Regions from separate parts of the Collinsella sp. AM41-2BH genome, predicted to be linked through region 2. Evidence: riboswitches for the same ligand, from Rfam matches in the RefSeq annotation. Region 2 holds a riboswitch; the other holds the start of a gene.
The links. Region 2 has a riboswitch for thiamine pyrophosphate ahead of thiC (phosphomethylpyrimidine synthase ThiC). Riboswitches for the same ligand answer to the same signal wherever they lie in the genome.
Positions count from the first base shown of each region.

Region 1: linked by a shared signal. The riboswitch ahead of thiM (hydroxyethylthiazole kinase) and the one ahead of thiC (phosphomethylpyrimidine synthase ThiC) in region 2 are both predicted to bind thiamine pyrophosphate.

Region 1 covers NZ_QSGH01000003.1:59,715-76,067, forward strand. The annotation lists gene DW899_RS02490 (excinuclease ABC subunit UvrA) at 1-911, shown strand, start outside; gene DW899_RS02495 (tRNA (cytidine(34)-2'-O)-methyltransferase) at 941-1,540, opposite strand; gene DW899_RS02500 (GTP-binding protein) at 1,636-2,766, opposite strand; gene DW899_RS02505 (arsenate reductase family protein) at 2,853-3,194, opposite strand; gene DW899_RS02510 (flavodoxin family protein) at 3,212-3,835, opposite strand; gene DW899_RS02515 (DUF3784 domain-containing protein) at 4,170-4,490, shown strand; gene DW899_RS02520 (diguanylate cyclase domain-containing protein) at 4,775-6,304, opposite strand; gene DW899_RS02525 (EAL domain-containing protein) at 6,429-9,146, opposite strand; gene DW899_RS02530 (patatin family protein) at 9,466-10,335, shown strand; gene DW899_RS02535 (thiamine phosphate synthase) at 10,572-11,267, opposite strand; gene DW899_RS02540 (thiamine-binding protein) at 11,264-11,605, opposite strand; gene thiM (hydroxyethylthiazole kinase) at 11,609-12,448, opposite strand; TPP riboswitch at 12,500-12,610, opposite strand; gene DW899_RS02550 (HAD-IIB family hydrolase) at 12,773-13,681, shown strand; gene DW899_RS02555 (LysR family transcriptional regulator) at 13,692-14,588, shown strand; gene DW899_RS02560 (5-methyltetrahydropteroyltriglutamate--homocysteine S-methyltransferase) at 14,744-15,877, shown strand; gene DW899_RS02565 (uracil-xanthine permease family protein) at 16,001-16,353, shown strand, end outside.
Region 2 covers NZ_QSGH01000009.1:86,946-103,298, forward strand. The annotation lists gene ndk (nucleoside-diphosphate kinase) at 1-131, opposite strand, end outside; gene argH (argininosuccinate lyase) at 509-1,939, opposite strand; gene DW899_RS10560 (hypothetical protein) at 2,058-2,228, opposite strand; gene DW899_RS06210 (argininosuccinate synthase) at 2,462-3,688, opposite strand; gene DW899_RS06215 (Cof-type HAD-IIB family hydrolase) at 4,243-5,070, shown strand; gene rpiB (ribose 5-phosphate isomerase B) at 5,224-5,688, opposite strand; gene rpe (ribulose-phosphate 3-epimerase) at 5,757-6,410, opposite strand; gene DW899_RS06230 (LacI family DNA-binding transcriptional regulator) at 6,621-7,625, shown strand; gene polA (DNA polymerase I) at 7,756-10,506, opposite strand; gene DW899_RS06240 (aminopeptidase) at 10,673-12,070, shown strand; gene DW899_RS06245 (YaaA family protein) at 12,174-12,983, shown strand; gene DW899_RS06250 (hypothetical protein) at 13,024-13,545, opposite strand; TPP riboswitch at 13,609-13,724, shown strand; gene thiC (phosphomethylpyrimidine synthase ThiC) at 13,717-15,051, shown strand; gene thiD (bifunctional hydroxymethylpyrimidine kinase/phosphomethylpyrimidine kinase) at 15,230-16,060, shown strand.

The sequences.
Region 1 (16,353 bases), on a different contig from region 2:
TTGTTGCGGTGACGGGCGTCTCGGGTTCGGGCAAGACGACGCTGGTGCTCGAGACGCTCATTCCGGCACTCAAGGCGCAGGCGGCCGGCGAGCGCCTGCCAAGGCACGTGCGCTGGGTTGATGCCGAGGGCATCGCGCGCGCCAACCTGATTGACGCTACGCCCATCGGCGCCAACGTGCGCTCGACGGTGGCGACTTATGCCGACATCCATGACGAGCTGCGTCGCGCCTTCGCCCGCACGCCCGAGGCCAAGGCAGCCGGCTACAAGGCGGGCGCATTTAGCTACAACACTGGCGCCTTGCGCTGCCCTACGTGCGATGGCACGGGTTCGATATCGCTCGACGTGCAGTTTTTGCCCGATGTCGAGATCGTCTGCCCGTCATGTCGCGGCTCACGTTATGCAGACGCGGCTTCGCATATCCATCGCGAGGGCAAGGACGGGAGCTTACTGACGTTGCCGCAGCTCATGGACATGAGTGTGGACGAGGCCCTCGACGCCACGCTGGGACTCAAAAAGGTACAGGCGCGCTTGCAGACCTTGCACGACCTGGGATTGGGTTATCTCACGCTCGGTGAGCCGACGCCGGCGCTTTCGGGCGGCGAGGCGCAGCGTCTTAAGCTTGCGAGCGAGATGGGCCGCGTGCAGGACGATGCCGTATTCGTATTTGACGAGCCCACGATCGGCCTGCATCCGCTCGATGTTCAGGTGTTGCTGAGTGTGTTTGACGGCCTCGTCGCCAAGGGCGCCACAGTTGTCGTGATCGAACACGACCTCGACCTTATCCGCAACGCCGACTATGTGATCGACATGGGCCCGGGCGGCGGTGACGCGGGCGGGCAAATCGTCTGCGCCGGCACGCCGGGCGACATCGTGGCCTGCCCCGCAAGCATCACCGGCCGCTACCTATAACCGAATGTGACAAAGGGACAGTTCCTTTGTCACATTCCCGGAAAGCCTGTTTGGCGCAGGGCCTCGTAGAGGACGATGGCGGCGCTGTTGGAGAGGTTGAGGGCGCTGATGCGGTAGTCGTCCGGGTCGACGAAGTTGCCGCAGATATCCTGCTGAAGGATGGCTTCGTGGCTGTCCTCGGTATGCCCGAGCGATTCCTCGTGGGCTTCCCAGGCCTCGGCGTTATCGAGCGAGTCACAATCGCGCAGCATGGGGATGCGCTCGCAGCGCGCGGGCGCCGCGGCAAGCAGTGGCTCGGGAATCCCCGAGCTCTCACTGCCAAAGACCAAAAAGTCGCCGTCGCGGTAGGTGCTTTGCGCATAGGTGCGGCGCGCCTTTTTGGTCAGCAGGTGCAGGCGCTCGTCGGCGGGAGAGAGACCGTTGCGCGCAAGGAAGTCCTCCCAGCCGGCATAGGTCGTCACGTCCAAGTTTTGCCAGTAGCCCAGGCCGGCGCGACGCACTGTCTTGTCGTCGAGCGAAAACCCCAGCGGCTCCACCAGATGCAGGCGTGCGCCGGTGACCACGCAGGTGCGGCCGATATTGCCCGTATTGGCCGGAATCTCGGGCGCGTACAGCACGATGTTGAACATGAATCTCCTTGGCTCAGAACGAAAAACCACCACGAAGGGCACCTTCGTGGTGGTTTGGCGGTTACGTAGGCGGAAAAATGCCCGCTTGGATAAATCTAGGCGCGGTGCCAGTCGGTCAGGCAGGCATCGAGGGAGGCGATGAGCGCATCCTTGTCCATGTGACGGCCGATGATGCACAGGCTCGTCATGCGGTCGCCCGTCTCGTCGTCCCAAATCTGCATGATCTCGGGGTTCTCGTCGATGATCTTCTGCTTCTCGCCCTCGGGCGCGGAGTCAACGAACAGACCGTTCTCCATCAGGCGCATTTGGTGGCCGGCCTGCTCGAACATGTAGCACATGTCCGGATCGCCGGTCTGCCACAGCGGACCCTTGACGCGGATGACCTCGTCGGGCCACTCCTGCTCAACAAAATCGGTGAACTTCTGCAGGTCAAACGGCTTGCGGCGCGAGTACACAAAGGTCTCGATGTCGTACTCGAGCACCTCGGGGTCGTCGTGCTCCTCGGGATGCTCCATGGCCTCGATCCAGGCGGCGGAGTTGTAGGCGCGCATAAAGTCGAAGCGGTCGGTGTCGAGCAGCTCCTCCATGGGGACCTCGCCGTTTTGGGCCTCGATAATCACGGCGTCCTTCTGCAGGCTGCGCACAATGGCCTTAAGCTCTGCGATTTGCTCGGGGGTGACGGTGTCAGTCTTATTAAGAATCAGCGTGGAGCAAAACTCGATCTGCTGGATGAGCAGGCTCTCGATGTCGTCCTCGTCGATATCCTCGGCCAGCAGGTCGCGGCCGCCGTTGAACTCGTCGTACATGCGGGCGCAGTCGACCACGGCCACGATGTTGTCGAGCGCGAGCTTGGGCTCGCCGCCCACCTTGGCCTCGTCGCAGAAGCTCGAGATGGTGTAGGCGATGGGGATAGGCTCGCAAATACCCGAGGCCTCGATGATGATGTAGTCGAACTTGCCCGAATCGGCGATGCCCTGCAGCTGGTTGGCCAGGTCGTCCGAAAGCGTGCAGCAGATGCAGCCGTTGGTGAGCGGGATGAGGTCGTCGGTCTCGGAAAGGCCGCCGTCGGCGATAAGGCTGGCGTCGACGTTGATCTCGCCGATATCGTTGACGATCACGGCGGCGCGGATGCCGCCGTCGTTGGCGAGGATGTGGTTGAGCAGCGTGGTCTTGCCGGCACCGAGGTAGCCGGTAAGCATGATGATCTTCACGGGTTTGTTGGGCATGTGCCCTCCTTTGTTAGACATGGCTTACAGTTGAATCTTATGCCAAACGCCAGCTCTTATACCCACGCGCCGACAAATAACACAGGCTACTCCCAGGCTCCCCACACATCGGGACAATAGCCGACGGTGGCCTTTTTGCCGTTGCGCACGATGGGCTCGGCCAGAACCTGCTGGTTCTCGAGCAGCTTGTCGAAGCGCTGGCTGGGGGTAAGGTGCTGGATGAGCGCGAGTGTCTCCTCGTCCTTGGCTTTGGGGTTGAGCAGCTTGTCGATGCCGCCGACCGCCTGCATCACGCTCGTGAGCTCGCCCTTGCTCATCTCTTTTTCCTTAAGGTCAATAAACTGCACCTTAATGCGGCGCTCCTTAAAATAACGCTGGGCCTTCTTGGTATCGAAGGACTTCTTAGTCCCGAAAATTTGCACGTTCATATTTATGTTCCGCCGTTCTACCGAATAAAGTTGGTTCGCTCGCGATCGGCCTCGGGGGCTTCGATGCCGGCAGCCTTGCCCGCCTCGATGCAACGCAGGAGCCAGACCATGTTTTTGCCGATGTTTCGCATGGTGGCCAGACCCTCGGCATCTCCATCGGCCTCGCCGGGCACGCAGCCAAACACGTTGTTCCAGTACGTGGACGCTACCACAGGCATCTGGTTGATGGTGAAGTACTTATTGAGCACGTCGAAGGTCGTCGACGTACCGCCGCGACGGGCGACGGCGACGGCAGCGCCCGGCTTGTGTGCAAAAGCTTTGCTACCGGCATAGAATACGCGATCGAGTGCCGAGAGAATGCGGCCGCTGGGGTGCGCGTAGTAGACAGGCGAGCCAAAGACAAAGCCGTCGGCCTGTTCGGCGGCAGCGATCAGCTCGTTGACCACGTCGTCGTCAAAGGTGCAGCGACCGCCCAGCTTGCCACACTGGCCGCAACCGATGCAATCGCGAATAGGCTTGGCGCCCAGCTGAAACATCTCGGTATCGATGCCCTCGACGTTGAGCTGCTCGGCGACCTCGGCGAGTGCGCGGGCCGTGTTGCCGTTTGCCTTGGGGCTGCCATTGACCAAAAGAACCTTCATCACAAACTCCCTCTGCTGTCGGTGACTTCTGCAGAGGATTATCGCACGAGCGGGCAGATGGCGTGGGGCACGATGCCGGCCCCGAGGGCCCACGGCAGGCACGCTCACCAGGTACGAGCGGGATACGGTCCAGAGGATGTTGGAGTGCGGGGCCTCGTGCGAGCAGATTGTAAGGGGTCTGGGCGGGTCGCCCTCGATGGCGAGCTTTGAGGCCTTGGAAGGCGGGCTGCTGCGGCGGCTATGGTTTATACTAAGGCGGTTGCTATCGAGTAATTCATACTTGGTTTGATTCGATTGTGAATGCGTAACTAGGATGGAAAGCAAAGGAAACTCTATGGAAACAGAGGATGCTGTTTGCTTGATGACTTCGATTGCCTTGATTGTCCTTTCAATCCAATACCGAAGAGGAAGATGGCTCTGCTCAATTGCTGGATATGATGTCACAAAAAGGGAGAGCGAGATTGATATACGCCCTTACGCAAAGCTGATTTCTTCTGTGACGTTATGGATGGGGCTGCTGTTTTTCTTGTGGGCGGTAGAGGACTGGGTACGCGATTGGAATACCAGCGTTTTTGAAGTTTTGGTTCTACTTCTGTTCAGCTTGGCCTCTTTGTCGTTCGTGCGGCTCGTTAGGTTTGTGTTTATGAGGCGATAGCCAGCGGAAGTGGCTGGACGACAAAATGGACCAATGCAGCCAATTGTCAATAGAATTTGATAGGCTTGGCTTAACAGATTTACTCGAGGGCATATCCGTGGCGAGGGATAGGTTCTATCTTGTTGAGCACTTATTTGCATCAGGCAAAGTAAACCAAGAGTATCGAAACGGTGCCCCCGGGCCCCGGGAGGGACTGCGGGGACGTTCGGCTAACTGCGGGTACGACCTATTTGCCCAATGTGTTCGGTTGAGATCGGAAATTAACCATCATGCGCCCCATAACGCTAGTCCAGCTTGGTGCCCGGTACTTGTGGTGCCTCTTCAAGTAGCGCTTTGAGCTCGTTCAAAATGGAAACGGGCTGTCGGTCGACGGCATCTAGATGAAGTGTGGCCACACGAATGGGCGGCTGATATTCAAATGAGCCAAAGAGTACGGGCGACCCCAAGAACCGCTCGATTTCTTCTGCGACCGCGTCGGTCTCTTCGGGATCGAGCTCGTCAAAGAGCGCCACGAACATCGGTCCGGTCGAGCGGAACAGACGGCCCTTGCCGCGCGAACAGTCCATGAGGCAGGCGGCACTTTCTGCCAAAACGCGGTCGCCCGCATCAAAGCCAAAGCGGGCATTGACCTTGGCGATGTCGTCGATTTTGATGGCGACCAGGCCTGCCTTGCGCGCCACGCGACGCATTTCGCCAATGGCGTTGACCAGGGCGTGGATATCGCCCAGGCCGGTCACGGAATCGGTCGTATCCGCCAAGCTTCGGTTGATGATAATGCCCACATACATGTTGGGCTCGGTTTCGGTGCTATCCAAGCGGTAGCCCGTACACTCGCACAGCGCATATTTACCAGCGGTATTCATGACGCGATACTGCATGTAATGGAAGTGCCACGCGCCGTTTACCACCATATCGAGCTCGCTGCGCACGTTGTCGCGGTCCTCGGGGTGAACGCGGGCGAGCCACATATCGAGCGAGTTATAGGGATGCTGGGAGGGCAGGTCAAAATCGCGCACGGCATTAATCGACCATTGCGATTCGCCGGTATCGAGGTTAAGGATAAACGGATAGCGCGTCTCGGAGCTCATGGAGATCGCTTGGAACACCCGGTCGTTGCAGGGAGGCTGATCGGCGATCGGGCGCATGGATGCGTCGTTTTCCTTCGGCTGCTGCACACGGTACATGAGCTTGTAGCGATACATTTTGCGGTCGGCGTCCTTTGTCATCTGGCGACGCGTATCGCCTGCAAGCGGGTCGACGCGCGAGCAGCCAAAACTAAAGCTGGCGATCATGGGCGCCTTGCCGTCCGATGTTGCCTCGATAAGATTGGCACGCGTCCGCTCCAGGCGCTGCTCGAGCTCGGCTTCGTCTGTCGTGGGGGATATAAGTACAAATTCGTCTCCACCGATACGGAACAGCAACTCATCGGGCTCCATTGTCTCGGTGAGTGCACGGCAGATGTTCAGGATGTAGCGATTACCCTCGGTGTGGCCAAACTTATCGTTGCAATGCTTAAGGCGGTCGATATCGATATAGGCGCAGGTGAAGGGGGTGCCTTTGCGCCAGAGCTGATCGACGTGGCGGTCGAGTCCGCCACGGTTGCCAAGATTGGTGAGCGAGTCGATATAGGCGCCGCGCTCAAGCAGCTCGCGTTCTTGCTGCAGGATGGCAAATGTCTTCTGTAGCTGCTCGCCGATGGCGCACAGCTCCGGGGGCAGCGCGGCAACATCGAGCTCGGTGGTTGAGGCCCCGTTCGCAAGCCGCTGAAGATGAGCGATGATTGATTGCTCGCCCAGGCGATACGACTCGTTCATGATGGATGACCTCCTTGAATGGAACAATGGTTTGTATCTTACTCCCAATTCGGTTTAGATTGGGGTATTAGTTAGCTCATGGGAACAAACGCTCCCTCGACGGTGGCGTTTGCGCACGAGCGTATTAGTTGTTGTCGCCACCATCGAGTAACGCCTCAAAATCCTTTGCCGGCATGGGGCGGTAGTAGAGAAAGCCCTGAGCGTAGCGGGCGCCCATTTGGCGCAGCACGTTCGCCTGCTCATCGGTCTCGACGCCTTCGATCACAACGGGCAGATGGAGCGACTGCGCCATCTCGAGCATTGATGAAACGATTTGCGCGCTACGGCCTTGATCGCCGTCGGCGGGTACAAACGTGCGATCGAGCTTGATGACGTCGACGTTGACGTTCTTGAGCATCGCGAGCGTGGACTGGCCGGTGCCAAAATCGTCCATATAGGTCGAGAAGCCGCGGGTGTGCAGGTCGGCCGTTAGTTTATTCACGGCCTCGGACTCTCCCGTATAAGCTGTCTCGGTAATCTCGATGCGCATGAGCTCGGGCGGCAGGTTGTATTGGGCGGCGAGCGCCCCCATATGCTCGGCAACGTCGCAGGCAAGGATATCCACGCGCGACACATTAAGCGAGATCGGAACTACGCGCAGCCCTCGATCGATGCACTCACGCAGCCACAAGGCAACGCCCTGCCAAACGTATTTGTCGAGCGTCACCACAAAACCGCTTTCCTCGAGAGTGGGGATAAAGGTGGCGGGCGAAATGAGGGAGCCATCCTTGTCGATCCAGCGCGTGAGCGCTTCGGCGCCAATGATCTCGCCGGTTTCCATGTCGACCTGGGGCTGCAGGTAGTAGGTAATACGGCCGTTGGAGAGCGCATATTGGAATTCGGTCAGCATGCGGTGGAACGCGATTTCGCGCTCGTACTCCTCGGGGCGGAAAATGGCAATACGCTCCTTAAAGTCGTTTTTTGCGCGCCGATTGGTAAACATGGCCTTGGCCTGCGCATCGATGGTGATTTTCTCGTTGGAGTCGATGGGGTAGACGCCCATGGACGGCCAGAATCCCACGCCGTCATCATACTTGGCCACGGCCTGGCGAACGCGGCTATAGATCTGATGGACGGTGTCGTGTTCAAAGGGGATGAGTATGCAAAAGTCGTCTTGGCCCCAGTACCCTGCGACGCCCATGTCGGCATTCTCGATGTCTTTGAGGACCGTGCCCACATCGGCGAGCATGCGGTCGCCCTCGGCCTGTCCGTGCCATTCGTTGAACAGTCGCATGTGTCCCATATCGACGGTGGCGATACACCAGGCGCTGTTGCGCCTTGTCTCGAGAAATTCGTTGGCGCGGCGCATAAACTCGCTGGGTCGATAGAGACCCGTGAGCGGATCGATGCGTTCGGCGATGGCGCTTTTGCGCTCCACCTCGGGTATGGGGAGGCTGTCGTTGGGAACAAGCCCGCCGGCCGTGCGAATGCGACGGTCGAGTTCGCCTAAAACGGCGGCCGTTTGATTGGTCAGGTGCTCGTAAAAGGCCGGAACGACAAGACAGACGGGGGTAATGGTGTCGTCCGCGATTCGAACGGGAGCGAAAACGGCCTCTTTGAGATGTTGGATCAGTTGCTCGAATGCTTCGTGATCCAAATTGTTGCTAAGCACGACGAACTGGGCGTTGCGTGAGCGGAAGACGCGACTCCTGCCGCGAGTAATCGACAGCATGCGGCCTGCGTATTCGGCGAGCATGTTGTCGACGGCCTCGGCCCCGTAGAGCTCGTTGAGCTTGGCCGTGCCGCGAACGCGCACTGCTATAAGCCCCGTCTCGCAACGGTCGCGACGGCAGGCATCGATAGCGTTGATCAGCGTGCGCTGCGTTCCGAGACCCGTGGCGGCGTCGACGGTCTCGGCAAGCGAGTGGTTGACGAGCTCGCCGACATAGAGCGAGGGGACATTTCCGTCGCCGTCGATACGAAACCCGCGAGCACGGCCGAGGATGTAGTCGCCGGCGGCATTGCGCACGCGGTACTGCATGACGTGGCGATGTTTGGAGCCGTCATAGATTTGGTCGATGTCGTTGGTATAGGCCTCAAGGTCATCGGGATGGACACGCGTTTTCCAGTAATCGTGGCAGTTGTCTATATGCTCCGAAGGAAGGCCAAGATCGCGCAAGGCGCCTTGTGACCAAAGGGTTCGATGTTTGTCCAAGTTCTCGATAAAGAAATATCGGCCTTCGTTGAGCATCGAAAGGGCGTCGAAAATGCGATCGCTTATTTCGAAGTCGTCGGTGTGGGCTTGTGCGATATTGCGTCGATCAAGGTGCACGGCATGACGTAGCTTGTAGTCGTACATGCGATGGTCGGCATCGTTCGTCAAGCGATTGGGGGCTTCGCCCAGGGCGGGGTCGGCGTGTGCCACTCCGTAGCTAAACGAGTGAGGCATCTTGGAAGCGTTGTTTTCGAGCAGTACCGTTCGGCAGTGTTCCAGACGTTCGGCAAGGTCGTCCTCGGTCGCAATCGTAGATAGGATGGCGAACTCGTCGCCCCCCAGACGAAATGCCGCCTCGTCCACCTTCATATACAGTTTGAGATAGAGGCTCACCTGCAAGATATAGCGGTTACCCTCGTCATGTCCAAAGATGTCGTTGCAGTGCTTAAGGTTATCGATGTCGATAAACGCCATGGTCACGGGCAGTTCCTGCTCCCAGAGTTCCTCTAAGGAACGGGTAAAGCCGCCGCGGTTGCCAAGTCCGGTGAGCTCGTCGGTAAAGGCGGTCCTGATCAGATCGTCCTGACGCTCCAGAAGGCCACGGATGGTCTTTTCGAGCGTTTCGGTATTATTGCTGGCGTTATCCATACTGTAAGCGGCTTTCTGAGGTCGGGGCGGATTGCGTCGGGCGAGCTCGTTGTGCACATGCGTTGCTGCTCAACGCCTTGCGTGTTTCCAAGCCCCCGCCTTGCTGCGTCGTTGGGTTTATTTGTCGGTTCGTGCTCTCGGCTGATAACTACTGAGTAGTATAAACAAGTGTATGGAATTATGTAGGGGTGCCCATGTTGCGGGCGGCCATTATTCGCCAAACGGTAACGCGACGATGTTCGATGAAAATGCGACTGAGACGATATTTGTTGATGGGTATACTTGTTCCGTTTTAAAACGCAGGAACGGAGATGGTCGCATGGCACAGCCAGATACGACGCGCACGGTGGGGCTCGCGCTCGAGGGAGGCGGCTACCGCGGTATGTATACGGCGGGCGTGCTCGACGTATGGATGGAGCACGGCTTGACCTGCGACCATATGGTGGGCGTCTCGGCGGGCGCGGCGTTTGGCTACAACTTTAAATCGCGCCAAATCGGCCGTGCCATTCGCTACAACAAGGCCTATTGCGCTGACAAGCGCTATGCGAGCGTGACGAGCTGGCTGCGAACCGGTGACATGTTCAATGCCGAGTTTGCCTATCACGAGGTGCCCATCGAGCGCGATCCCATCGACCTGGAGGCTTATCGTGCCTGCCCCATGCGGTTTACCTGCGTGTGCACCGATCTTAAGACGGGGCGGGCCGTCTACCATGACCTGCCTTACGGTGATGAGCATGATATCGAGTGGATCCGGGCGTCGTCGGCGATTCCCGTGGCAACACGACCCGTTGCCATTGAGGGGCACAAGTACCTGGATGGCGGCGTTGCCGATTCCATTCCCAGCGCATGGCTGTTTGCGCAGGGCTATGACCGCAACGTGGTGGTGCTGACGCAGCCGGCGGGCTTTGTAAAGCAGCCCAATAGCGTGATGCCTATGCTGCGTCGCGTGTATCGTCACTATCCGGAGTTTGTTGCGGCGCTTGAGCACCGGCACGAGGTATATAACGCCACGCTCGACGACCTGGCGCGTCGCGAGGCCGCTGGCGAGATCTTTGTGGTGCGGCCGAGCGAATCGGTGAAGGTGCCGTCGCTGTGCCGCGAGCCCGAGGAACTCGAACGCATCTATCAGATCGGCCGTCGCGATGCGGAGGCGACGCTGCCCGCGCTGGAAGCGTATCTGGCGGGGTAGGGCAAGCTGCCGTGGACTCGGCGGAAAGCGCGTCCCAGAATGAGCGCTCAGAACGGGTTACAGTTTCCCAAACGGTGGGGTTTCGGAAAGTACGTCCCGGAATATGCGTTCAGACTGGGATGCGGTTTCCCGTTGAGCCTCTATATGGAAAGCGCATCCCAGAATGGAGGTCCAAACTGGGATGCGCTTTCCATTGCTGAAGATATGAGGCTGCGGAGCGGGTGCTCAGCCTATGCCTATGCCTGCTGCCAGGTGTCGACGAGCTCCTTGGCGGCGGCGTAGGGGTCGTCGGCGCTGCAGACGGCGCTCACCACAAAGAAGCCGTCGACGCCGGTGGACTTGAGTTGCGGCAGATCGGCCGTCTTGACGCCGCCGCCCACCACAATGGGGACGGGGCTTGCCGCATGGAGGGCGGCCAGGTCCTCAAAGCTCTTGGTGATGATGGAGCCGTCGGCCGCACGTCCGCAGTCGCGCTTGGTTTCGGTCTCGTGGAGCGGGCCTACGCCCAGGTAATCGACCAGGCTCATGTCGGCGGTCTTGACGTACTCGAGCATCTCCTCGCAGCGGGCCGAAAGACCCACGATGGCATCGGGGCCCAAAAGTTTGCGGCAGACCTCGACGGGGATGTCGCTCTGGCCAACATGCACGCCGTCGACGGCAATACCCTGCTCGCGTGCGGCAAGTACGCAGTCAAGGCGGTCGTCGATCAGCAGCGCGACCTGCCCGGTTTTGCCGGCCTGAGCGATGGCCTGCGCGGCATCGCCCGTCAGTGCGATGATCTCGCGGGCGCTTGCCACCTTGGAACGCACCTGAATGCAGGTAAAGCCGGCGTCGAGCGCCTGGGCCACCACATCGCCCACGGGGCGTCCGAGGGTGTTTTCGGGGCCGAGTACCAGATAGGCCGAGATATCAAGGTTGTCGCGGATGCTCACTGTGCTTCCTCCTGCTTTTTGATCTGCGCTTCCATGCGCTCGAGCTTGCCAGTCATGGTGTCGGTAAATCCGGGTCGAATATCGGCCTTGAGCACGACTTCGGTGCGGATGTCCTTGCTCGCCAACACAAAGGTTGCGTCGCGCACGACCTGCATGACTTCGTCCCAGTCACCCTCGATCTCGGTGAACATCGAGGTGGTGCGGTTGGGAAGGCCGCTCTCGCGAATGACGCGTACGACCTCGGCGACCTCGGCGGACAGCTCGTCGCCGGTGCCGCACGGGGCGATGGCTACGGCGACGAGTGTGTTCATGCCGGCATCGGTTGCGGGCTCGGACATGGCTTATGCCTCCTCGAGCTCGAGTCGGTTATCGGCAATGTCCTGGGCGGTCGCGCGGTAGAGCTCGTCGATAAAGGTGACCTTAAAGCTTGCCGGGGCATCGGCGACAGCGGCGGCACGCGTGCCGGCAACGTTGTAGACGGCGGCACCGCAGACGGCTGCCGTAAACGGATCGGCGGCGCAGGCATACACGGCCAGCACGCCGCCCTGCGAGCAGCCGCAACCGGTGATCTTGGACATGAGCGGGCTGCCGCCGTGGGACTTGGCCACGGTTGTGCCGTCGGTAATCAGGTCGACTTCGCCCGAGACCACAACGGCGCCGCCGGTGTAGCGGGCGAGCGCCACGGCGGCATCGCGGGCAGCGTCTACCGTGTCGGTGGTATCGACACCGCGTACGCGGCTCAGGTCGGCCGCCTCGCCCTCAAGGCCCCACAGGCCGGCGAGTGCGATGATCTCGGAGGCGTTGCCGCGCACGATGGCGGGCTTGTACTGCTTGAGTTCGCCTACCAGCTGGGTGCGCAGGCTGCCGATGCCCAGGCCCACCGGATCGAGCACCCAGGGCTTGCCGGCGTCGTGTGCCGCCTTGGCCGCGCGGGGAATCGTCTGCTCGTAGATGGGGAAGAGCGTACCCATATTGAGATAGATGGCGCCGCCGCCGGCAACGAGTGCCTCGCCCTCGTCGGGCAGATAGACCATGGCGGCCGATCCGCCCACGGCGAGCTGTGCGTTGGCGACAAAGTCAATCGTCACCGTGTTGGTGATGGAGCCTGCCATCGGATTGGTGGCGCGAATCTCCCCCACGGCCTTGACCACATTTTGCTTAAGCTGTTTCGAATCGATCACTGCACATGCCTCCTTGGCATAGAAAAGGGGCGCTGTGCATAGACAGCGCCCCTAAAAAGGCGGCATGCTCCCTACGCCAGCATTAACTGACAGGTTCAAAGGATTGGGCCCCATGCCCTCTCAGCCTTGTGGTTTGCACCGCCGGCACTCCCGCATCGAATCTGTTGACCCTATACTAGCGCACCTGCCAAAAAGGGACAGGTTTATTTTGGCAGGTAACAACTGGGGCTTTGCGTTTCCCCAGATAAAACCTGCCAAAATAAACCTGTCCCTTTTTGGCAGGTCGGTACAATAGACGGGATAAAGAATGACCGAGGGGGCCTTATGATCAAACTTGTGCTGACCGATATGGACGATACGCTGATTCCGGCCGGGCATGACGGCGCCAGCGACTATGCCATCGAGGGCATTCATGCCATGCAGGCGGCGGGTCTGCACTTTGGTCCGGTTTCGGGTCGTCAGCCGTCTGCGATGGGCTGGATGTTTAAAAATCGTTCCGAGTGCTATTCGACCGGCGCATTCTGTAACGGCCAGGTCATGTTTGTCGACGGCGAGGCGGTCGCCTCGCGTGCGACCGATAGCGACGCACTAATGCGTTTAGCCGCCTATCTGGAAGAAGAAACCGACGATACCTATCTGAAGGTCTACAGCTTAGGTGATGACTTTTGGGATAACGATGCCTATTGCGTGACACGTGATGCCGAGCGTGTGCGTCGCGCTATGGAATCGGGCGGCAATGCGTGGCTCAAGGGCGAAGAGGCCCCGTGCCGCCCTGTCGTCGATGATGCGCCGGTGTTCAAGGCGAATATCTGGAGCGCCCGTTCGCGTGAGGAGCTCGCGGAGCTACGCGAGCGCGTTGCCGCCGAGGTGCCGGAGCTCTCGCTTGTGTTTCCCAACAACCGTGTGCGCCTGTTCGACATCCTTCCGGCTGGTTGGGACAAGGGCTGCGCTGCGCTGGAGCTGGCGCGCGCTTTGGGCCTAACGCCCGACGAGGTGGCCGTATTTGGCGATTCCGATAACGACCTGCCCATGATCGATGCCGTTCCCAACTCCGTTGCGGTCGCCAATGCCAACGAGGCCGTCACGGTTGCCGCACGCTGGCATATCGGCGCTGCGGCAGACGATGCGGTTGCCGCAGCGCTGCATCAGATTGCCGCCTGCGCCGCGACGGGGGAGATGCCGTCGTTTATGCGTCAGGCAGATGCGGCGGGTTCGGGTATCGCGGACGTCTAGGGAGGCCATCATGAAGCTCCAGCAGCTCAGATATGTCGTTAAAGTTGCCGAATGCGGCAGCATCACCGAGGCCTCGCGCCGGCTCTTTGTGTCGCAGCCTTCGATTACCGCGTCGATCCGCGATCTCGAAAACGAGATGGGTGTGCACATCTTTGAGCGCACCAACAAGGGCGTCATTGTGTCCGAGGAGGGCGAGACCTTCTTGGGCTATGCGCGCCAGGTACTCGACCAGGCCGACCTGCTCGAGGGCAAGTACAAAGGCACGTCCGAGCAGGTGCCGCACTTTAGTGTGAGCTGCCAGCATTATTCCTTTGCCGTTAATGCGTTTGTCGATGTAATCCGCGAGTTCGATGCCGCGCGCTACGACTTTACCCTACGCGAGGAGCAGACCCACGAGATTATCGAGGATGTCGCGCACATGAAAAGCGAGCTGGGCATCCTATATCTGTCCGAGCACAACCGCGAGGTCATCGAGCGCATGCTGGCGGCCAACGAGCTCGTGTTCGAAGGGCTCTTCTGTGCCACGCCGCATGTCTTCGTCTGCGCCGACCATCCGTTGGCGGACCGCTCCAGCGTGACGCTCGAGGATCTGGAAGACTACCCGTTCCTGTCCTATGAGCAGGGCAGCTATAACTCGTTTTATTATTCCGAGGAGCTGACCTCGACGTTCGAGCGTCGCAAAAATATCCGCGTGCGCGACCGTGCGACGTTGTTCAATTTGGCCATGGGCCTCAACGGCTACACGGTATGCTCGGGCGTGATCAGCCATGAGCTCAACGGCCCCGGCATTATCTCGATTCCGCTCGACGTGGACGAGTACATGGAGATCGGCATCATCACGCGCAAGAACACGACACTTACGCGCTACGGGCAGGCCTATATCGAAGCGATTCGTCAGCACATCTAGACTACTGCGTTCTGCACGGGTCAAATCTCTTTATGGCAGTCCAAACTGATATAGGAAGCATCTATATCAAACTGTTATAAACATATATTTTACGATGTCCATATGAGCGCTCATACTCTGTCCCAGTAAAGCAACCAATGCAAAGGGAGATATCTATGAGCACTTCGATTCAACCGAACGCGCCGTTTCGTGCCGATATCGTCGGCAGTTTTCTTCGTCCGCAGGCTGTAAAGGACGCCCGTGCCGCCTATGTCGCGGGTAAACTCGACGCTTCCGGCCTTAAGGCCGTCGAGGACGAGGCCATCCGCGACTTAGTGGCCAAGCAGAAGGCTGCCGGCCTGCAGGTGATTACCGATGGCGAGTTCCGCCGCAGCTACTGGCACCTCGATTTTATGTGGGGCCTCAACGGCATTGAGCGCCGCGCCTCGCGCACGGGCTACATGTTCCACGATGAGGAGACTACCGCCGACACCGCCGTGGTAACCGGTCCCATTAGCGGCGAGAATCATCCGTTCGTCGAGCACTTCAAATTTATCAAGTCGCTCGAGGGAGAGGGCCAGGTCGCGCGCCAGACCATTCCGGCGCCGATCCAGACGTTCTCCGAAGTCACACTCGACCGCTGCGATGGCCAGCAGGAGAGTCTGCACGCCGTCTACAAGACCGACGAAGAGCTCGTCGATGCCATTGCCGCAGCATACCGCACCGTGATTGCTGACCTGTATGCCGCGGGCTGCCGCAACATCCAGTTTGATGACTGCACCTGGGGCATCTACTGCGATACCGATTTTGTTGCCAAAACCGGCATGAGCCCGGTCGACCTGCAAAAGGTAAGCGAGCTGGGCGTGGCGCTCAACAATGCTGCCATCGAGGGCAAGCCCGACGATCTGGTTATCAACACGCATGTATGCCGCGGCAACTACCACTCCACCTACGCTTTTGAGGGCGGCTACGACCCCATCGCGCCGTACCTGTTTGCGCATGAGGACGTTGACGCGTTCTATCTGGAGTTCGACACGCCCCGCGCCGGTGGTTTTGAGCCGCTCAAGTACGTTGCTCCCGGCAAGAAGGTCGTGCTGGGCTTGGTGACCACCAAGGCGGCAGAGCTCGAGAACGAGGATGTTATCGTCGAGCGCATCCGCGAGGCGGCAAAGTACGTGCCGCTCGAGAACCTGTATCTGTCTCCGCAGTGTGGCTTTGCCAGCTGCGAGATTGGCAATAAGCTGACCGAGGACGAGCAGTGGGCAAAGATTGCGCTGGTCAGGCGTATTGCCGAGCGCGTTTGGAAATAGCGCTAGCGTTTGCAGGTGGCGGCGCGTGCGAGGTACTGCATATCGCGTACAATGGTTCGGATCGTATCGTTCGGGCAGGTTATCCGATATGCCCGGGCGCCCTTCCATTATGAAAGGACATCCATGTCCCAATCCTCGACGCCCGCCGTCGCCGATGCCATCTACGATGCGTCGTCGCTCGGCCGCCCGCGCATGTCTGTGTTGGGTTTGCAACACATGTTTGCGATGTTCGGAGCCACGGTGCTCGTGCCCGTGCTCACCGGCCTTTCCGTTTCGGCGACGCTTCTGTTCGCCGGCATCGGCACGCTGCTGTTTCATTTTCTATCGCGCGGTAAGGTGCCCGCGTTCCTGGGCTCCTCGTTTGCCTTTATCGCGGGTTATGCCGCCATTGCGCCCAACGGCGAGGCTGAGCTTTTGCCCTACGCTTGCCTGGGCGTAGCTTGTGCCGGCCTGCTCTATCCGGTGCTTGCGGCCCT
Region 2 (16,353 bases):
CGCTCGAGCGTGGTCATCTCCATGCGCTCGATAACAAGGCCGCTGCGCTCAATGCGAGCAACGATCTCGCCGATCTTGCGATCGCGCACGGCGTCGGGCTTAATCATGATGAAGGTCTTCTCGATAGCCATAAGGTAGCCTTTCAAGTAGGTTCGCGCGTGCCCAAGTCCCATTCCGGCACCCGCCTGGACTGCATCGTAACAGAGTTCTAGCTGCAGTTAAACAAAAAGCCGTTTATTGAAGCGTTATTATTTATTAAAGCGCTCCATATGTGTCACTTCTGTTTCGAAGCCCGACTAGAGTACCATCCGTCCCACTTTCAACTGCAACGAACAGAACGGGCGGTCGATTGTAGCCCGTGAACGCACCCCCTTCACAACCTGCGCAAATGTCCTACAGAAGTTCTCGACAAGCTCCTTCCTTCTCAATAACAAAACGGGTGCCCACCGTAGCGGGCACCCGTAAAGGCAAAATATGATGAACACACCAGACAGACGCATCCAATAAGCTAATTAGCTCCGTGGCCCATCTCGACGACCTTGGATAACGAGCCAAACACACCCTCATCGGCCGCGAGCTGCGCCTCGGCGCTTCCCAACTGCACGGCAACGGCAGCAGGGGCGGTACCACCCTCGGTCGTGCGTGCGGCGACAATCGACGGGATGTCGAGCGCCTCGGTAATGTCGCGCTCAAAGAGCGGGCTTGCCTCCTGGAACACCTCAAACGGCAGGTCCTCAAGATTGCAGCCGTGCTTCTCACACATCAGGACCAGATGGCCCACCACGGCATGTGCCTCACGGAACGGCAGACCACGCTTAGCCAGGTAATCGGCAACATCGGTGGCGGCAAGATGCCCCACGCCGCACTCGCGCGCCATGGCATCCTCGTTGACGGTCCAGGTCGAAATCATTCCGGCCATAACGGACAGGCACTGCATGAGCGTGTGAGCGGTATCGAGCGCGCCCTCCTTGTCCTCCTGCAAGTCCTTGTTATAAGCAAGCGGCAGGCCCTTCATGGTCACGAGCAGCTGCACCAGGTTGCCGTACACGCGACCGCTCTTGCCGCGGATAAGCTCAGCAAAGTCGGGGTTCTTCTTCTGCGGCATGATAGACGAGCCGGTGGAGTAGGAGTCTGAAAGCGTGATAAAGCCAAATTCGGAGCTCGACCACAGCACGATCTCCTCGGAAAGACGCGACAGGTGCATCGCCATGACGGATCCGGCGTAATGCAGATCGAGCAGGAAATCACGGTCGGAAACCGCATCGAGCGAGTTGGGAATCACGCCCGCAAAGCCAAGTTCGGCAGCCGTCATCTGGCGATCGAGCGGATAGCTCGTACCGGCAAGCGCGGCAGCACCCAGCGGGCAGTTGTCGGCGGCATCAAAGGCGGCCTTCAGGCGCGTAAAGTCGCGCGCGAACATCCAGGAATACGCCAGCAGATGATGCGAGAGCAGCACGGGCTGAGCGTGCTGCATATGCGTGTAGCCCGGCAGAATCACCTTGTCGTACTTCTTGGCCGCATCCACCAGCACATGGCGCAGCTCAAGATTGGCCTCCATGAGCTCCTTGGCCAGCGCCTTGACGCCCAGGCGCGTATCGGTCGCCACCTGGTCGTTGCGCGAACGCCCAGTATGCAAGCGCTTGCCAGCCTCGCCGATACGACGCGTTAGCTCGCTTTCGATGGACATATGAATGTCCTCGTCGTTGATATCAAAGGTGAAGTTGCCGGCATCGATATCCTGTTCGATTCCGGTCAGGCCCTCGGCAATCGCCTGCTCGTCCTCGGCGCTGATAATGCCCTGGGCCGCCAGCATCTTGGCATGTGCCTTAGATCCGGCGATATCCTGCTTATAGAGATGTTTGTCAACCGGCAACGACGCGCCAAACTCCTGCGTGACCTCGGCCACGCCTGCCTCAAAACGACCGCCCCAAAGAGCCATGGAACCGTCCCCTTTCATCAAATCCCAAAACAAGCGCCCAAAGCAATGCGCCCTGTCGCTAAAGCGATTTCTCAACCGCTAGTTTTGCATATTCCCCACCATGTGCGAGGCCATATAGCTAATTTGCAAAGAAGTGACGCGCCATACACTTGGCGCCCAACGTCTCCCTCCGAATGTTGCCCTGCGAACCATCGATCCAGGCCTTTAGGCTCATAGGAACGTCCTCGACTTTTGCAGCATCGAACTCGGGCGCGAGGGCAAGTAAAGCATGCGCGATAGCATTGAACATAATGGATACTCCCCATATATATAGGCGCAGGGCCGTCAAATTGATAGGAGGAGCCCCGCCGGACAACCCCGGCGGGGCTCGGACTCAGCCGCAGACGCGGCATCATATATGCGGGCGGAACGTAGGGGCCACCGATGTTAAGAAGTGTCAGTAAGCATAACGAAAGGTGGGGACCCCATGCGCCCGTTATGTATCACGCGGATGGGCCGCGCGGATACCAAAGGAAGGAGGCGCTAGGCCTGGGCGGCAGCAGAGCTGGGGCCCTGGACCTTAGCCCACGTCTTGAGCGACAGCGTATCGATCTCGATAAAGCCGGCGCTGGCCTTCTCGTCAAACGTAGTGTCGCGGTCGTAGGTAGCCAGACCGTAGTCATACAGGCTAAACGGGCTCTTGCGGCCGACGACATGGCAGTTGCCCTTAAAGAACTTCAGACGGACGGTGCCGGTCACGAACTTCTGGGTGTCGGCCATAAAGGCATCGAGCGCGTTTTTGAGCGGGCTGTACCACTGGCCGTTGTACACGGCGGTGGCCCAATCCTGCTCGAGCTTAATCTTGGCCTTGAGCAGGTCGCCCTCGACGCAAATGTCCTCAAGCGCCTTGTGGGCGGTGATGAGCGTCAGGGCGCCGGGAACCTCATAGCACTCGCGGCTCTTGAGGCCCACTAGACGGTCCTCGACCAGATCGAGACGGCCAAAGCCGTTGTCACCAGAGATCTTGTTGAGGGCGATGACGATCTCGGAGAGCTTCATCTTCTTGCCGTCGACGGCGACGGGCTTGCCGGCCTCAAACTCAATCTCGGTGTAAGTCGGAGTGTCGGGCGTGTCCTCGGGGTTCTTGGTCATAACCCAGGCGTCGTCGAGCGGCTCGTTCCAGGGATCCTCCAGGTGACCGCACTCGATGGCACGACCCCACAGGTTATCATCGATGGAATAGGGGTTGTCGTTGGCACCCTCGGGAACCGGCACGTTGTGGGCGTGAGCATAGGCGACCTCGTCGGGACGACACTTCAGGTCCCACTCGCGAACCGGAGCGATAACCTTAAGCTCGGGGTCGAGGGCCTTGACGGCAGCCTCAAAACGAACCTGGTCGTTACCCTTGCCGGTGCAGCCGTGGGCGACGTAGGTCGCGCCAAACTCGTGAGCGACCTCGACGAGCTTCTTGGCGAGCAGCGGGCGAGACAGGGCGGAGAGCAGCGGGTACTTATTCTCGTACATGGAGTTTGCGGCGATGGCCTTGGTCAGGAACTCATCGGAGAACTCGTCGCGCAGGTCGAGCACCTGGCAATCGAGAACGCCCAGGTCAAGCGCCTTCTGCTTCTTGGCATCCAAGCCGGTCTCCTCCTGGCCCACGTTGCCGCAGACGCAAACGACATCGAGATTCTTCTCGTCCTGGAGCCACTTGACACATACGGATGTATCAAGACCACCGGAATATGCGAGAATGACTTTTTCCTTGCTCATGGCTGTTTCCTTTCGCCCTTGGTAGCTAATTAGAACATCGGTCAGTTGCAAGTCATTTCAAGGTCATATACCGTGCAATATCAGGTTAAATAGCAAAAATCAGCACATACATGCCCTAGAAACATGCAGCAATGTCGTGCTAAAACCCAACGACCTCAAAATGACTCTGTTGAGGCAATTCGCCCCATGCGGACAGAGACGATTGTTATCGTCGTCGGGAAATTGCGCGCTGGCGTCGGATGGCATTGTCTGCAGTGGTGATGATCTTTACGAACTGCATCTGCCTCTCCTTTCACCTATCGCCGGGCGCAATTCTAATATCGCAAACGGTACCTTTTCCTCGGTAAGCGGTGCTTTTGCCGTCTCCGTTTTCGATGGTCGCCATATTACGCTAAAGTGCCTGCTGTACAAGCGACAAATTCAAATTTCTGAAAAGTTTTTTCATTAGTTTGTGAATTGCAGTGCAAGTACGCACCATTCCTGCGAAAATACGCTCGATTACATAGCAGAGGGTCATTACGCCCGAAACAATCTGGAAACGGAAAGGCGCATTTATGCAGACTTATGAATCAGACGCTAACATCGGCAACATTAAACTCATCGCCGTCGACATGGACAAGACGCTGCTCACCGACGAGCGCGTGTTGCCGCAGGGTCTTGATGAGCGCCTGGACAAGCTCGCCGACGCCGGCATCGTATTCTGCCCCGCCAGCGGACGTCCAGCCCCCAAGCTCGAGGAGATGTTCGAGGGCATCAAGAACCGCCTCGCCTTTTGCCCCGACAACGGAGCCTGCGTCATCTATCGCGGCAACTATATCTATAAGAGCAACATCGATGTGGCGCTGTATCAGCAGGTCTTGAGCCGCGCCTCGGAGGATTCTCGCGCCGTCCCCGTCCTATGCTGCTACGACGAGTTCTACGTACTTGCCCGTGACCATCAATACCACGACGAACTCAGCGTCTACTACAACACGATCAACTACGTCGATAGCTTTGAGGGCATTGATATCGAGTCCAACAAGATTTCGATCTTCTTCCCCGCCTACGATGCCGAGCCCGCGTTTCGCGAGAACTACAGCCCCGAGTTCTCGGACAAGCTCTACGTCACCAACGCCGGGCGCGAGTGGATAGACTTTATGAACCTGGGCGTCGACAAGGGGTCGGGCGTCGCGCACCTGTGCGAGCAGCTGGGCATTGATATCGCTGATGCCGCCGCCGTGGGTGATACGTACAACGACATCCCCATGCTGGAGCGCGTCGGGCATAGCTTTATCGTGGATAATGCCGAGGAGCACATGAACGCGCACGCCAAATGGCGCATTCCGAGCAACAACGACGGGGGCGTACTGACACTCATCGACGCTATCCTGGCGGCACGTTAACGTTGCTCGTCGGACCTGGCCGGGCGAGTCGGGTCCTTGGGCTACTTGCTTGCCGCCTGGATGGCGTCTTGGCGTCTAGATACTTGGCTGAATTGTTTGAATTGAAAAGGGCTCATCGTTGATACGAGCCCTTTTTCTGTACGGTCAATTTGGCTAGGCTTCAGCCGCTTCGAGCTGCTGCGTCTCTTTGATCTTGGCGATCATGTCGATGCGGCGCTGGTGACGACCGCCTTCGAACTTGGCGTCGAGCCATTCGTCCACGATCATCTTTGCGAGCTCGGAGCCCACCACGCGGGCACCGAAGGCCACGATGTTGGTGTTGTTGTGCTCGCGGCTGAGTTTGGCCGAATAGGGCTCGGAGCATACCACGGCGCGCACGCCCTCAACCGCGTTGGCTGCCAGACTGATGCCCACGCCCGTGCCACAGATAAGAACGCCCAGATCGCACTCCCCTGCCGCCACGGCGCAGCCGACCTTGTAGCCGCTGATGGGATAGTCAAAACGCTCGGTGGAGTTGGTGCCAAAGTCCACGACCTCGTAGCCGCGCTCCTCCAGGTGCTCCTTGATGATGTTCTTGAGCTCGACGGCCACGTGGTCGTTACCGATTGCGATCTTCATTTACAGGTTCCTTTCGATCGAGCCACATGGCTCTTTGCTATTAACTGACATCCTCTGGCCTGCCGCGGTTAGTACTCCTCTCCCTGACGCAGCTTCTCAAGCGCTTCCGCATAGGTCATGTCCTTGCCAAACAATGCGCTCGTGCCCAAGATGAAGCCGTCGGCACCGATGGCCGAGAGTTCCTTGACGCGCGCGGGCGAGCAGGCGCCGTCGATCATGATCTTGAAGCCGTACTCATCCTTGAGAGCCGCAAGCTGTTCAATCTTCTTTTTAGTGAATTCGATAAACGCCTGCCCGGCAAAACCGGGATTGACCGTCATGACCATCACGTAGTCGCAGAGGTTGAGAATCTCCTCGAGCAGGGTCACCGCGGTATCAGGGTTGACGGCGATGCCCGCAGCGCAACCGAGCGCTTTGATGGCGGCGAGCGTCTTGACCACATAGCGCTCGGACTCGGGATGAATGTAGATGATATCAGCGCCAGCATCGGCAAAGAGGTCGATCTTGGCCGCCGGGTTCTCGATCATCAGATGCACGTCGACGAGCTTTTGCGTGGCAGCGCGCACGGCCTTGATGTCCTCGAGGCCCATCGCAAAGTTAGGTACAAAGCTACCGTCCATCACATCGCAGTGAAAGACATCGGCACCCGCGGAGTCGAGCTCGCGCACCGTGTTGGCAAGCTCGCCGTAATCGGCGCACATCATACTGGGGCAGAGAAGCATAGATGATCCCTCACAAATTCGTCCAAGAGCGTCATTTGGTTAATCGTATAACCAGCTGCGAATCTACCAAATTCCAGTGTATGAATCGGTAAGCGGTAGTTATTCACTCCGTGAACGGTACCTAATTCATGGTTAATCGTATAATCAAGTGTTAACCAAATAGGACGTTATAATTGTTAACCAGCAGGCGTTAACCAAGCTGGAGGTCCCATGGCGCAAAAACAGCTCTCAATGAAAGAAATCGCCCAACTTGCCGGGGTCTCCGTAGCCACCGTGAGCCATGTGGTCAACAACGTTGGCCGTTTCTCCGAGGACACGCGCAAACGCGTGCAGGATGTTATCGACCAGTACGGTTACGTTACCAACCAGTCCGCCAAGACGCTTCGCCAAGCGCAGTCGCGCTCCATAGGCATGATCGTGCCCGATATATCCAACGACTTCTTTTCCAAGATCGCCTACCACGTAGAGCGCACGCTTGCGGCGCAGGGGTACTCTGTCTTTGTCTGCAACAGCGGCAACGATCCGCAGCGCGAGCGCGATTACTTCCATAGCCTTGCCAGCAAGCAGGCCGACGGCATCATATGCATCTCGGGCCTGCGTGAGCTCACGGACGACATCGTCACGCGCGGTATCCCCGTGGTCTGCATCGACCGCATGCCGCAGTCGGACCTCGCCATCCCCCACGTGGGGACCGATGACGAACGCGGCGCCTACCTGGCAACGAGCGCACTCATTGACCGCGACTGCAAAAACATCCTCACCATCTCGAGCTTTACCGCAGACTACGACCGCAACGACCGCCTCACGGGCTATATGCATGCGCTCGCCGATCATGGCCTGCCGCTTCGCCGCGAGTACATGGCCTACGTCACCGGCCAGCGTCCTAGCATGGACGAGGCTCAGGATATCGTTGCCGGAATGATCGATGCGGGCATGCCGCTCGACGGCATCTTTGCCACAAGCGACCATTCGGCCGCAGGAGCGCTGCGCGCCGTGCAGGCAGCAGGTCTCAACGTGCCCGGAGACATCAAGATCGTGGGCTACGATGACTCCATCTACTCCAAGCTCACCACGCCGCAGATCACCACGGTTCAGCGCCACCCCGAGCTCATGGCACAAGAGGGTTGCAAGGCGCTCCTCGACCTCATCGCAGGCCGCACCCCCGCCATGGAGACCGTGGCCCCCGTAGAGCTCGTGCGCCGCAGGAGCTGTTAACCGCACAGAAAGACGCCGCGGGACGCATCCAAGCCTGAAAACGTTCCGCGGCGTCGGCATTGGCGACCTGCGACCATCGGGCGGCCAGAAGCGTCGCACCCATGGTCATCGCCCGCAAGCTCGTCGCTCGCTACTTGGCGTCGGCCCAGGTTATGCCGGTACTGGCTTCGGCGATTAACGGTACGCGGAGGTCTACTACGTGCTCCATGACGTCGCGGACCATCGCGGTGAGCGCCTCGACCTCATCCACTGGGCACTCAAAGTCCAGTTCGTCGTGTACCTGCAGGATCATGTGGGCGGCAAAGCCCTCTTCTTCCAGACGGCGGCTCACGCGGGCCATCGCGATCTTGATGATGTCGGCCGCAGTGCCCTGCATGGGGTGGTTCATGGCCGTGCGCTCGCCAAAGCCGCGGAGTTGCGGGTTTTTGGCCTTGAGCTCGGGAATATGGCGTCTGCGGCCATACATGGTCTCGGCATAGCCCGTCTGCTTGGCACGTGCCACCACGTTGTCGAGGAACGTGCGCACGCCCGGGTAGGCCTCGTAGTAGCGATCGATCATGTCGCGCGCCTCGGCCATCGAGATATGCAGCGACTGCGACAGACCGTAAGCCTGCTGACCGTACACGATGCCAAAGTTCACGGCCTTGGCGCGGCTGCGCAGGTCGGGTGTCACCTCGGACACCGGCACGCCAAATACGCGCGCGGCCGTCTCGGCATGGAAGTCCTCGCCCTCGTTAAAGGCACGTACCAGATGCTCATCACCCGAGAGATGCGCCAGCAGACGCAGCTCGATCTGCGAGTAGTCCACCGCCAAAAAGACGCTGCCCTCCCCCGCCGAGAACGCCGTCTTGACGGTACGTCCCAGCTCCGAGCGCGTCGGAATGTTTTGCAGATTGGGGTCGCTCGAAGACAGACGCCCCGTCGCGGTGATGGTCTGGTTGTACGTGGTGTGCACGCGACCGTCACCACGGCGCAGCGGGCCCAGCGTGTCCAGATAGGTGGACTTGATCTTGGACTTCTCACGCCAGTCCAAGATCAGGCGCACGATCTCGTGGTCGCGGGCAAGGTCGCTCAGCACCTTAGCGTTGGTCGAATAATAGCCGCGCTTGGTCTTCTTGAGGCCCTTGGTCGGAAGCCCCATCACATCAAAGAGTACGTGCGACAGCTGCATGGGGCTGCCAATATTAAAGGTCTCGTCACCGGCAAGGTCGCGAATGCTTCGCTCGACCTCGGTGATCTGGGTCGCCAGGCCCTCGGACAGGCTGTGCAGGCGATCGGGATCCACGAGCATGCCCGCGCGTTCCATCTTGGCAAGCACCGGCACGAGTGGCATCTCGATGCCATCGAACACGTTGGCGGCGTTCTCGCGGGCCATGTGGTCGCGCAGCGGTGCGACCAGCGCCAGCGTCAAGGCCGCCGTGCGAGCGGCGGGTGCAGGAGCGTTCTCGCCGGCACCCTCTGCACCGCGCGCCGCAGGCAGCGCCATCTGCAGATAGGTATCGGCCAGATACGCCTCATCGAACTCGGAGCGGTCGGAATCCAGCAGGTAGGCGGCAACCACGGTATCGAAGATGCGCGTGGAATCGGCAGACAGCGGGTCCATGAGCTCGGGCTCAGAGGAATCGATAGGAGAAAGCTCGTGCAGCAGCGCCTTCATGTCCGGACTCGCCACGCGGCCCTCCATAAACAGGCGCGCGAGCACGCCGGTAATCACGCCGTGGGCAAAGTTGAACCCATCAACGGCAGCGGCCACGCCACCGTCGCCCTCCTCAAGCGCAAGCAGCCCCTTGGACGTCGCCAGCCACAGCGTGCGTGTCAGGCCAAAAAGCGCGCCCTCCTCCTTGTCGTCGTCCACCACGGTGGCAATCCACTCGCCTGCCTCGATCGCGCGAGCGATCTCGGCAGTAGCGGCAGCGAGCGCCTCGGCATCGCCGGCGACAACGCGCATAACGGGGGGAATCTCAAACGTGCTGGCAGTGGCCGCAGCCCCACCCTCATCACCGATCAGCGACAAGAAACGGTTCTGCATGGCCGTAATGCCCAGCCCGCCCAGTGCCGCGGACACCTCATCGGCAGAAAACGCCGGGAAGGACGTTTCGTCAAAGTCGAGCTCGACAGGCGCATCGGTGCGAATGGTTGCGACCTTGCGGCTCAGCAGCGCATCGTCGATATGCGCACGCAGGTTCTCGCCCATCTTGCCCTTGACCTCGTCGGCATGCGCGATGACCTCGTCCAGGCTGCCGTACTGCGCGATAAGCGCGCTCGCCTTTTTGGGACCGATGCCCGGCACGCCGGGAATGTTATCCGACGTATCGCCCTTCAGGCCGTAAAAATCGGGCACGAGCGCTGGCGTGATGCCGTGATACAGATCGTCCACGCTCTCGGGCGTCATAATCGCCACGTCGGACAGGCCCTTGCGGGTCGAGACCACGTTGACGTGCTCGGTCACGAGCTGATACATGTCGCGGTCGCCGGTCACCAGCAGCATGTCGCAGCCGGCTTCCTCGCCCAGACGAGCCATGGTACCCAGGATATCGTCGCCTTCCCAGCCCTCGGACTGCAGAATCGGCACGTTGAGCGCCGTGAGCAGCTCCTTAATCATCGGAAACTGCGCGTGCAGATCGGGGTCCATGGGCGGGCGCTGCGCCTTATACTGCGGCAGCATCTCCATGCGCACGCGCGGCTTGCCCTTGTCAAACGCCACGACCACACCGTCGGGGTTAAAGGCGTCGATCATCTTGAGAAACATGTTCAGGAAGCCAAAGATCGCGTTGGTGGGGCGACCGTCCGGCGCGTTCATGGTGGGCGGCACGGCGTGGAAGGCGCGGTGCATGAGCGAGTTGCCGTCAATAACGGCAAAGGTGCGGCGCTTGTCAGACATATTGAATACCTCGCTTTGGGCTGGGCACGGTTTGCTTCCACCAGTTTACACGCTCCCCGCCCCGCGGCCACCGCACATCAAGCTCCCCCGCCACCACGCGCCTGCGCGTGATACGATGGCTCACGGTACATCAACCAGCACGATCGATCCGAAAGGAGCCTGCGTCATGGAGCGTCCCTGCGCATGGAAAAAGTACACGCCACAGCAAATCGAGGAGCTCGAGGAGCTTTGCCGCGGCTATAAGCAGTTTTTGAGCGAGAACAAGACCGAGCGCCTGTGCGTCAAGACCGGGATCAAGATGGCCGAGGAGGCGGGATACGTCGACCTGGAGACCGTGATCGCCGAGGGCCGCGCGCTCAAGGCCGGCGACAAGGTGTACGCCGCCAATCACGGCAAGGACCTTATGCTCGTCAACCTTGGCACCGCCCCGCTCGAGCAGGGCTTTAACATCCTGGGCGCCCACGTTGACTCGCCGCGTCTGGACCTCAAGCAAAACCCCGCCTTCGAGGCCGGCGACATGGCCTACCTCGACACGCACTACTATGGCGGCGTCAAGAGCTACCACTGGGTCGCTTCCCCGCTCGCACTCGTAGGCGTCATCTGCAAAAAGGACGGCACCACCGTCGACATCAACATCGGTGACAAGGCCGACGATCCGGTCTTTACCATCTCCGACCTGCTGATCCACCTCTCGAGCGAGCAGATGGCCAAGCCCGCCAAGGACGCCGTCGACGCCGAGATCCTCGACGTGATCGTGGGCGGCCGCCCCGTCAAGTTTGACGAGGACGACAAAGACGCTCCCAAGGAGCCCGTCAAGCAGATGTTCCTGGACATCCTCAAAGAGCAGTACGCCGTCGAGGAGGAGGACTTCCTCTCCGCCGAAATCGAGGTCGTGCCCGCCGGCCCCGCCCGCGACATGGGCCTCGACCGCTCCATGATTCTGGGCTATGGCCACGACGATCGCGTCTGCGCTTACCCCTCCATGCTCGCCCAGATCGACGTTGCCAACGTAGAGCGCACGAGCATCACGCTCATCGTCGACAAGGAGGAGATCGGCTCCGTGGGTGCCACCGGCATGACGAGCCGCTTCTTCGAGAACGCCGTCGCCGAGATCATGACGCTTGCCGGCGAGGGCAGCCCGCTGGCCCTGCGCCGCGCACTCGCCCACAGCCGCATGCTTTCCTCCGACGTGTCCGCCGGCTTCGACCCGGGCTATGCCGGCAAGTTCGAGACCAAAAACGCAGCCTTCATGGGTCGCGGCCTGTGCTTTAACAAGTACACGGGTAGCCGCGGCAAGGGCGGCTCTAACGACGCCGACGCCGAGTATGTGGCCCTCATCCGCGACATCATGGACGAGGCGGGCGTGGACTTCCAGACCTGCGAGCTCGGCCGCGTCAATGCAGGCGGCGGCGGCACCATCGCCTACATCATGGCCAAGTACGGCATGAACGTCATCGACTCCGGCGTTGCCGTCCTGTCCATGCACGCCCTGTGGGAGGTCGCCAACAAGGCCGACATCTACGAGGCATATCGCGGCTACAAGGCCTTCCTCGAGCGCGCCTAACCAGTCTCTTGTAACTTGCGGTGAAATACGGATTGATTTGGTCTTTCAATAGCCCAAACAGACCGTATTCCACCGCAACTTCCTTTATGGCAGAGGAGAGTCCATGCTGCAGGTCATCATTTCGCCCGCCAAGCAGATGCGCGCGGCCCAAGATGCTTTTGAAGTCCTGGGCATTCCACCTTTTGCGCACGAGACGGCTCGCCTCCACCGCGCACTGATAGATATCGAGCGAAATGAAGGCAGCGGCGGCCTGCAGGCGCTATGGAACGTGAGCGACAAACTGCTGGGGCCTTGCCTCAACACCCTGCATGAGTTCGGGCCCATCCTGAAAAACGGCGATCTCGACAATCCCGCACTCGCCCGTCGCCTCTCCCCCGCCGTCATGTCCTATCACGGTATTCAATACCAGAGCATGGCGCCCGAGGTGATGGATTCCACGCAGCTCGCATGGCTGCAAGACCATCTATGGATCCTCTCGGGCCTTTACGGATGCGTACGCCCCTTTCATGCCGTTGAACCGTATCGGCTGGAGATGGGCGCGAAGCTTGCCGTCGACGATGCCCGAGACCTCTATGCGTTTTGGGGCGACAAGCTCGCACGGGCCATCGCTCCGGCGGGCTCCAACGCTACGATCGTCAACCTCGCCAGCGTAGAGTATGCCAAAGCCGTTTTGCCCCACCTCGCGAGCGACGCCACGGCCGTCACATGCCTCTTTGGCGAGGGTATTCGCAACGGCAAGCCCATCCAGCGCTCGACCGCCAGCAAAAAGGCGCGCGGCTCCATGGTGCGCTGGATGGCAGAAAACAAGCTCGAGGATGTAAGCGGGCTCACCGCGTTCGACGTTGGCTATCGCCACCTTCCCGAGCTTTCAAATAAAAACACTTTGGTCTTCCTGAACGATCAGGCCTTGTAGGACCACCGCTACTTTTGAATGTGCCGCCTAGGCACGGCGTCTATCCCGCCAAGCCGTCGGCTTTGGCAATTTTATTTGTCGAGCCGTCCTGATAAGTAATCTTGACGTGCTCAACCTCGGACACCGCAACACCCGTCGGAGGCTCCAGACGCCATTCCGTCAGGGCGATATCCATGGTCGTGGGCACATCTCCTTGATCTTTGAGCTTCACCGTGAGCGTTTTGAGCGCCGCGTCAAACGTCACGCGTTCGATTTCTTCACCTGGAATGGACCCACCACTCAGCTGCAACTGCACAAACTCATCGCGCGGGTACCAATAATCGCCCGAAACGGCGAGCGTATTGGCATTACCGCCAGTACTCCTCACCGTCATAATCGGTAGGCTATCATCAGCCTCGAACCCCCATGCAGCGCCGCCGCGACCGCCAAACGTCCAAATACAAAAGGCAATCACCAACACGGCAAGCACCGCAAAACCAATCGCGACAAGGCCATGGTGCGCACGGCTTTCCTCGGCCGATACATCCCATTGCGTCTCTCGATATAGATGCTTGTCTTCCATGTTCGCCTCCCCATGGGCATGCTCATCGCGTCAATCGTACCCATTCAGGCTATACTTGAGCCCACCACATAAACGGGGAGCTTGCAGGACAAGACGGCAGGCTGAGACTGGGCGCGCCCGCCCTGACCCGCAAACCTGATATGGGTAATGCCAACGAAGGGAGCCGTGCCAATGAGCACACAGACCGAGCCCAAGCTTGTCACGCAAATCGACTTCGCCCGCGCCGGGCAGATCACGCCGCAGATGAAAGAGGTCGCCGAGCGCGAGCATCGCGACCCCGAGTACATCCGCGAGCGCGTGGCAGACGGCCGCATCGCCATTCCCGCCAACATCGTGCACATCAAAAAGGGCATGCGCGCCTTTGGCGTCGGTGAGGGGCTGTCCACCAAGGTCAACGTCAACCTGGGCATCTCGGGCGACAAGGCCGATGCCGCCGAGGAATGGAAGAAGGTCAAGATTGCCGAGGACTTTGGCGCCGACGCCATCATGGACCTCTCCAACTCGGGCAAGACGCGCCAGTTCCGCCAGCAGCTCATCGACGAGACGCCGCTCATGGTGGGCACGGTGCCGATGTACGACGCCATCGGCTACATGGAAAAGCCGCTGGTCAAGCTTACCAAGGACGACCTGCTCGAGGTCGTGCGCGCACATGCCGAGGACGGCGTGGACTTTATGACCATCCACTGCGGCATTAACAAGTCGGTCATCAAGACCTTTAAGGAGACAGGCCGCCTCATGAACATCGTCAGCCGCGGCGGCTCGCTGCTGTTTGGCTGGATGGAGGTCACCGGCAACGAGAACCCCTTCTACGAGTTCTACGACGAGGTGCTCGAGATCTGCCACGAGTACGACGTGACGATCTCGCTCGGCGACTCCTGCCGCCCGGGCTGCCTCTACGACTCCAACGACGCCACCGAGACCGCCGAGATGATCGAGCTGGGCAAGCTGTGCAAGCGCGCCTGGGCAGCCGGCGTCCAGGTCATGGTCGAGGGCCCGGGCCACATGGCGCTCGACGAGATCGCCGCCAACATGAAGATGCAGAAGCGCCTGTGCCACAACGCCCCGTTCTATGTGCTGGGGCCGCTGGTGACTGATATCGGTGTGGGTTACGATCACATTACCGCCGCCATCGGTGGCGCCATCTCCGCGAGCTCGGGTGCCGACTTCCTGTGCTATGTGACACCAGCCGAGCACCTGTGCCTGCCTAACGCCCAGGATGTGCTCGATGGCCTCATGGCCACCAAGATCGCCGCACACGCCGCCGACATCGCCAAGAAGGTGCCGCACGCCCGCGACATGGACGACAAGATGGGCCAGGCACGCCGCAAGCTCGACTGGGACTCCATGTGGAAGTGCGCGCTCGACCCGGTCACCGGCAAGAAGCGCTACGAGGAGTCCCCCGCCGCCACCGAGGGCACCTGCACCATGTGTGGCAAGATGTGCGCCGTCCGCACCGTCAACAAGGTGTTCGAGGGTACGACGATCGATCTCGGCATGGAGGACTAACTCGTCACCGGAGCCACAATCAGTAACATGGTGTTCGTCAATTGTTGACGTGTGAACATTTGCTTACATTTGCGTAAAGATTACATCGCCCGCCCGGGTTCGACATAGAGTCGGCCCGGGCATCTTTATAATGCTGGCTTAAAGACCCATTTGATTCCGACCGAACAAGGGAGCAAACATGGATCGCAGTAAGGTACCTGCCGTTCTATCCATCGCAGGATCCGATTCCAGCGGTGGCGCCGGCATTCAGGCCGACATCAAGACCATCACGGCGCACCGCCTGTATGCCGAGACGGCCATCACCGCCATCACCGCACAAAACACGCTCGGTGTCACCGCCGTGCAGAATATCTCCCCTGATATCGTCGCTGCGCAGATCGACGCCGTATTTGACGATATCCGCCCCAGCGCCGTCAAGATCGGCATGGTTTCCTCTGCCGAGATTATCGAGGTTATCGCCGACCGCCTGAGCGCCTGGAACGCGACAAACGTGGTCGTCGACCCCGTCATGGTAGCCACCTCGGGCGCACGGCTGATTGCCGAAGATGCCGCCGAGGCGCTCACCCGCCGCCTGTTCCCACTAGCAACCGTCATCACGCCCAATATTCCCGAGGCCATGGCCCTGCTTGACTACGAGGTCGACTCCGAGCGCACACAGCAAAATGCTGCCATGCTCCTCACCCGCCGCTTTGGTTGCGCATCCCTCGTTAAGGGTGGGCATCTTGTCAACGAGGCCAACGATGTATTGGCCGAACCCGCGCCACTCGATGACGAGGGCAACCATCTGGGCGATCCGCTCACCACGTGGTTCCGCCACAAGCGCATCGAGACCGACAACACACACGGCACCGGCTGCACGCTTTCGTCCGCCATCGCCTGCGCGCTGGCCCAGGGCATGGATCTTGCCGATGCCGTCAATGCGGGCAAGGCATACCTGACAGGCGCTCTGGCCGCCGGCCTGAACATGGGCAAAGGCTCCGGCCCTGTCAACCACATGTGGCAGTATTAAGATTCACAGCCCAGAGCCACCGCAAAGGGGGCAGGCACCTTTGCGGTGGCTCCCACAAACATCTCGATCTGTAACAGTTAGAGCCCATTTTTCGGCCCACCTGTTACAGATCGAGACATTCAAATTCCGCTGAGAAGATAATCTCAATCTGTAACAGTAACTCGGCAAAATCGACCCTAGATGTTACAGATCGAGACAAACGACCGATATCGACCTAAATAATCTCAATCTGTAACATCTAGCCCGTTTTCGACCTTACAACTGTTACAGATCAAGACAAACAAACGATCCAA